DNA from 2 places in the Streptomyces sp. NPDC050738 genome. Region 1 is predicted to be linked to the other one. Evidence: riboswitches for the same ligand, from Rfam matches in the RefSeq annotation. Region 1 holds a riboswitch; the other holds the start of a gene.
What was found. A riboswitch is a leader RNA that binds a small molecule or an ion and turns the genes downstream of it on or off. The one in region 1 is predicted to bind glycine.

Region 1 (3,199 bases):
GCTGTCGCCGGTGATAGAGCCGCTCAGCCTGGACGAGGCCTTCGTGGACCTGGAGGCCGGAGAGGCCGCCGACGACTCGGACTCGGCGCGGGCGGTCGGTGAGCAGTTGCGGAGGGACATTCTGGCGGTCACGGGTCTCAGCGGGTCGGTGGGGCTCGCCGGGTCAAAGATGCTGGCGAAGATCGCTTCCGAACGGGCCAAGCCGAACGGTCTCGAGCTGATCGAACCGGGGACCGAGCGGGAGCTGCTGGCGCCGTTGACCGTGCGCACGCTGCCCGGTGTGGGGCCGGCCACCGAGGACCATCTGCGGCGGGCCGGGATGAGCGTCGTCGCCGATCTCGCGCGGGCGGGGGAGGACGAGCTCGTACGACTGCTGGGGAAGTCGCACGGGGCTTCGTTGTACCGGATGGCCGTCGGTCATGACGACCGGCCCGTCGTGGCCGAGCGGGACACCAAATCGGTGTCGGTGGAGGACACCTTCGATGTGGACCTGCACGACCGGGTGCGGGTCAGGACGGAAGTCGACCGGCTCGCCGGGCGGTGCGTGGAGCGGCTGCGGGCCGCCGGGCGCTCCGGGCGCACCGTCGTGCTCAAGGTGCGGCGGTACGACTTCTCGACGCTGACGCGGTCGGAGACGCTGCGCGGGCCCACGGACGATCCCACGGTGGTGCGTGAGGCCGCGGGGCGGCTGCTGGAGTCGGTGGACACCACGGGCGGTGTGCGGCTGCTGGGAGTGGGTGTCACGGGCCTGGCCGACTACACGCAGGAGGATCTTTTCGCGCAGGCCGCCAGCGAGCGGGCGGCGCTGGAGGAGGCCGCGGTGGAAACGGCGCCGCGGGTGGAAGGTGCGGCGCCGGTGGCGGAGGAGAGTGTGCCGCCGGCCGAGCGGCGCTGGCCGGCCGGTCATGACGTACACCATGCGGAGTTCGGGGCCGGATGGGTGCAGGGCAGCGGGGTGGGGCGGGTCACGGTCCGCTTCGAGGAGCCCTGGTCGGTCGTGCCGGGGCGGGTGCGTACCTTCCGGGTGGACGATCCCGGTCTTGAGCTGTCCGAACCGCTCCCGCTCGTACGGGCCGGGGACGGTCAGTCGTTGTCGCCCGCGAGCCGGCCGAAGTCCCGGTCCGGTGCGGGAGCGGGGGCCGAGACGTCCAGACCGTAGTGGTGGTAGAGCTGGAGCTCTTGTTCGGGGGAGAGGTGGCGGCCCACGCCGAAGTCCGGGGCGTCCTTGATCAGGGACCGCTCGAAAGGGACGTGGAGGGTGTCGTCGACGAGTTCGCTCGGTTCCAGCGGGACGAAGGCGTCCCGGCTGAAGAGGCCGGTGCGGACGGCTGCCCACTCGGGGACGCCGGTGGCGTCGTCCAGGTACACCTCGTCGACCGTGCCGATTTTTGTGCCATTGCGGTCGAATGCCTTGCGGCCGATCAGGCTGCGCGGATCGATGTCGGTCTGCACGGTCCCTCCAACTGGTCGCAACTGGTCTGTAAACACTACAAAAGTGCAGATCTGGGGTGCCGTCCACTCGAAGACCTGTCGGTCGGCCGCGCTGGTAGGCTGGCGCACGGCTGCTGACCCCGCGCGGGAGAGTCCTCCGACGGAGATCGTCTGGGGGCGCCGAAGGAGCAAATCCTCCCCGGAATCTCTCAGGCACACGTACCGCGTGGACGAGGTCACTCTGGAAAGCAGGGCGGGCGTCGGGCGGGCACGTACCGGATCCCTTCCTCACCGACGGTGAAAGCCGGTGCGCCTTGTGCGGGCCGGTGAAACTCTCAGGTTGAGATGACAGAGGGGGAGGCCGTTCGGGCACCCGCGCCGTGGTGCCCCTCGCAGGTCGCGTCGACCAGGAGGCCTCCGCCATGACCGCCAACCGCATTCCGCTCTCCCAGCTGGAGCGTGGCATCCCCTTCGAGCAGCGCCACATCGGGCCCGATGCCGGGGCGCAGGCGAAGATGCTCGCTCAGGTCGGCTACGGCTCGCTGGACGAGCTGACCGCCGCCGCGGTGCCCGAGGTGATCAAGAGCGCCGGGGCGCTGCAGCTGCCCGAGGCGCGGACCGAGGCCGAGGTACTCGCCGAGCTGCGTGTCCTCGCCGACCGCAACCAGGTTCTCGCCCCGATGATCGGGCTCGGTTACTACGGCACCTTCACGCCGCCGGTGATCCTGCGCAACGTCATGGAGAACCCGGCCTGGTACACCGCGTACACGCCCTACCAGCCGGAGATCTCGCAGGGCCGGCTGGAGGCGCTGCTCAACTTCCAGACCGTGGTCGCCGATCTGACCGGACTGCCGACGTCGGGCGCCTCGCTGCTCGACGAGGGCACCGCGGCCGCCGAGGCGATGTCTCTCGCCCGCCGGGTCGGCAAGGTCAAGAACGGTGTCTTCCTGATCGACGCGGATGCGCTGCCGCAGACCGTTGCCGTCATCCAGACGCGCGCCGAGCCGACCGGTGTCGAGGTCGTCGTCGCCGACCTGAGCGAGGGGATCCCCGCCGAGGCCGCCGAGCGCGGTGTATTCGGGGTGCTGCTGCAGTACCCGGGGGCCTCCGGCCGCGTACGGGACATCAAGCCCGTCATCGACCAGGCCCACGAGCTCGGTGCGATCGTCACGGTCGCCGCAGACCTGCTGGCGCTGACGCTGCTCACCTCACCGGGCGAGCTCGGCGCGGACATCGCGGTCGGCACCACGCAGCGGTTCGGGGTGCCGATGGGCTTCGGCGGTCCGCACGCCGGGTTCATGGCCGTGCGCGAGAAGTTCGCCCGCAGCCTGCCGGGGCGTCTCGTGGGTGTGTCCGTGGACGCGGACGGCAACAAGGCCTACCGGCTGGCTCTGCAGACCCGTGAGCAGCACATCCGCCGGGAGAAGGCCACCAGCAACATCTGCACCGCCCAGGTGCTTCTCGCCGTGATGGCCGGCATGTACGCCGTCTACCACGGCCCCGAGGGGCTGCGGGCGATCGCCCGGCGCACCCACCGCTACGCCGCGATCCTGGCCGAGGGGCTGCGGGCAGCGGGCGTCGAGGTCGTGCACGGCAGTTACTTCGACACCCTGACCGTACGGGCCGAGGGGCGGGCCACCGCGGTCGTCGCCGCCGCCCGTGAGCAGGGGGTCAACCTCCACCAGGTCGACGCCGACCATGTCTCCGTCGCCTGCGACGAGACCACCACGCGTGTACAACTCACCGCGGTCTGGCGCGCGTTCGGAGT
Region 2 (3,199 bases), on a different contig from region 1:
CGTCCGCTCCGCCCACCCGTCCGACATCGGGCCGCTGCTCGATGCCATCGACGAGCTGATGGAGAAGTCCGCCTCCGGAACGATCGACGAGGCGGCTCTGGCGAAGGTCGAGGCCAAGCTCGACGTCGTACTGGGTCCGGACACCGACGGCGGGGACGTGAAGAAGGAGACCGGCCCGACGAGCGCCGCGGAGACCGCGCTGCGCAACGAGGTCGATGCACTGATCAAGGCCGCCGCGAGCGGGGACTGGTTCCGGGTGTGGACGGCTCTGCAGGAGGTCCCGAAGCTGGCGACGGGTCTGCTCAACGCGGCCGAGTGGCAGAAGTTCCTGGACTCCCTGCCGAAGCTCCTCGGCCTGCCCGAGCTGCCGAAGCTCCCTGACGTCTCGGGCCTGCTCCCCAAGCTCCCCGAGCTGCCGAAGCTCCCGGCCATCCCCGGCCTCCCCGCCATCCCCGGCCTCCCTGCGATCCCCGGCCTCGCCGCCGTGCCCGCCGCCCCTGCCATCCCCGGCATTCCTGCCATCCCCGGCTTCCCGAAGCTCTGGTGACACCGCGGTCACGATGACCCGGCCGGCCTCGGGAGCGCTCAGCTCCCGGGGCCGCCGAAGCTGATCTCCGCCAGTTCCCCCGCGGCCGCCCGGTCGAGCAGCACCGCCGATCCGCAGCCGGCCGGCAGCCTGCCCGCCTCGGCCTCCGCGAGCAGCCGGTCCACCGCCTTGCGGTGCCTCCCGAAGGCGTACGGGGAGACCTCGCGCCCCCGCTCCGCCTGCCCCGCCAGCGCGACCTCCGGCGGGACGACGAGCAGCAGCAGATGCAGCGCGCGCCCGCGCCGCCTGGCCGTTCGCGCCAGCCAGTGCCGCACCCAGCGCTGCGTGCCGCAGTCGTGGACGACGACGCTGCGGCCCGAGCGCAGCGCGCGCCACAGTCCGCCGTAGTGGGCGGCGCGCACCAGCGGGCGGTAGCCCCCGTACGACAGGAAGCCCGGCATCCGGCGCTCCCAGCGTTCCCGCACGTCCTGCGAGTCGATCCGGCGGGCGGCCCGCACGGTGCGCCTGATCAGCGTCGACTTCCCGCTGCCCGGTAGTCCTGAGACGACCACCAGATCACCGTCGGCGAACTCCAGACCGCGCGGGCGCGGCGGCGTCCGCCCGGCGGGGGCTCCCCGCGGGGCGGGCACGGCCCCTGCCTCCACCACGTACAAGCCCTGTCCGTGCACCGTCATGGCCACTCCCCCTGTCAGGTTCCCGCGTCCCCTTCCCCTGCCCTCCAGAAGGGTAAAGAAACAGTAATGCGGGGCAAGTGATATGACGCCCCTCACCGCCGTGCGATGATGTCCGCGCCAACTCCATACAGGCCGTTCGAATCCGCGCGGGAGAGTCCCCGGTCCACCGACCGGGGCGCCGAAGGAGCAAGTCCCTCCCTTGTAATCTCTCAGGCCCCGTACCGCGCGCGACGAGGCAGATCTGAAAAGCGAGCCACCCCTGTGCGGTGGCTCCACCCAAGGTGCAAGTCGGGTGCCCGTATATCCGGGCTCGCGGCGAACCTCTCAGGTTCCGATGACAGATGGGGAGGAATCGTCCTCGCCAGTCATGCCCTGGGAGCCTTAACGATGAGCACCACCCCCCGCCTCACCGCCCTCGACGCCCTGCACCGCTCGCTCGGTGCGACCATGACCGACTTCGCGGGCTGGGACATGCCCCTGCGGTACGCCAGCGAGCGCGACGAGCACAACGCCGTACGTACGCGCGCCGGTCTCTTCGACCTCTCCCACATGGGCGAGATCACGGTGACCGGACCGCAGGCCGTGGACCTTCTGAACTACGCGCTCGTCGGCAACATCGGGACGGTCGGCCTCGGCCGCGCCCGCTACACCATGATCTGCCAGGAGGACGGCGGGATCCTCGACGACCTGATCGTCTACCGCCTCGGCGACACCGAGTTCATGGTCGTCGCCAACGCCGGCAACGCGCAGATCGTCCTCGACGCGATCACCGAGCGTGCCGCCGGCTTCGACGCCGTCGTGACCGACGACCGTGACGCCTACGCCCTGATCGCCGTCCAGGGCCCCGAGTCCCCCGGCATCCTGAAGTCCGTCACCGATGCCGACCTCGACGGCCTGAAGTACTACGCGGGCCTGCCCGGCACCGTCGCCGGTGTCCCCGCGCTCATCGCGCGCACCGGTTACACCGGCGAGGACGGCTTCGAGCTCTTCGTGGCCCCCGAGCACGCCGAGCAGCTCTGGCAGGCGCTGACCGAGGCGGGCAAGGACGTCGGCCTGGTCCCGGCCGGGCTCTCCTGCCGCGACACGCTGCGCCTGGAGGCGGGCATGCCGCTGTACGGGCACGAGCTGACCACCGCGCTCACCCCCTTCGACGCGGGTCTCGGCCGGGTCGTCAAGTTCGAGAAGGAGTGCGACTTCGTCGGTCGTACGTCCCTGGAGGCCGCCGCCGAGCGCGCCGCCGTCAACCCGCCGCGCAAGCTGGTCGGCCTGATCGCGGAAGGCCGCCGCGTCCCGCGCGCCGGTTTCCCCGTGGTCGCCGAAGGCCAGGTCATCGGCGAGGTCACCTCCGGCGCCCCTTCGCCCACGCTGGGCAAGCCGATCGCGATCGCGTACGTGGACGCGGCACACGCCGAGCCGGGCACGGCGGGCGTGGGCGTGGACATCCGCGGTACGCATGAGCCGTACGAGGTCGTCGCCCTGCCGTTCTACAAGCGCCAGAAGTGACCCAGACCATTCCAGTCCGTAAGACCACCGTTCATCAGCACTCCCCCGCATCCAGGAGAATCAGGTCATGAGCAACCCCCAGCAGCTGCGGTACAGCAAGGAGCACGAGTGGCTCGCGGTCGCCGAGGACGGCATCGCGACGGTCGGCATCACGGAGTTCGCGGCCAACGCGCTCGGTGACGTCGTCTACGCCCAGCTCCCTGAGGTCGGCGACACGGTGACCGCGGGCGAGACCTGCGGCGAGCTGGAGTCGACCAAGTCGGTCAGCGACCTGTACGCCCCGGTGACCGGCGAGGTCACGGAGGCCAACCAGGACGTCGTGGACGACCCCTCGCTGGTGAACACCGCCCCGTTCGAGGGCGGCTGGCTGTTCAAGGTACGTGTGACGGGCGAGCCGGACGACCTGCTCTCCGCCGACGAGTACGACGCACTCTCCGCCGGCAACTAGGCCTTAGGGACTGACTTCTTCATGTCG

Region 2: linked by a shared signal. The riboswitch ahead of gcvT (glycine cleavage system aminomethyltransferase GcvT) and the one ahead of gcvP (aminomethyl-transferring glycine dehydrogenase) in region 1 are both predicted to bind glycine.

What each region holds. Positions count from the first base shown of each region.
Region 1 covers NZ_JBFAHN010000013.1:203,300-206,498, reverse strand. Annotated here, with positions in the region: gene AB0H78_RS29080 (DNA polymerase IV) at 1-1,159, shown strand, start outside; gene AB0H78_RS29075 (PRC-barrel domain-containing protein) at 1,084-1,452, opposite strand; glycine riboswitch at 1,567-1,666, shown strand; gene gcvP (aminomethyl-transferring glycine dehydrogenase) at 1,854-3,199, shown strand, end outside.
Region 2 covers NZ_JBFAHN010000006.1:27,548-30,746, forward strand. Annotated here, with positions in the region: gene AB0H78_RS17020 (hypothetical protein) at 1-547, shown strand, start outside; gene AB0H78_RS17025 (AAA family ATPase) at 586-1,221, opposite strand; glycine riboswitch at 1,359-1,455, shown strand; gene gcvT (glycine cleavage system aminomethyltransferase GcvT) at 1,609-2,724, shown strand; gene gcvH (glycine cleavage system protein GcvH) at 2,792-3,172, shown strand; gene glyA (serine hydroxymethyltransferase) at 3,194-3,199, shown strand, end outside.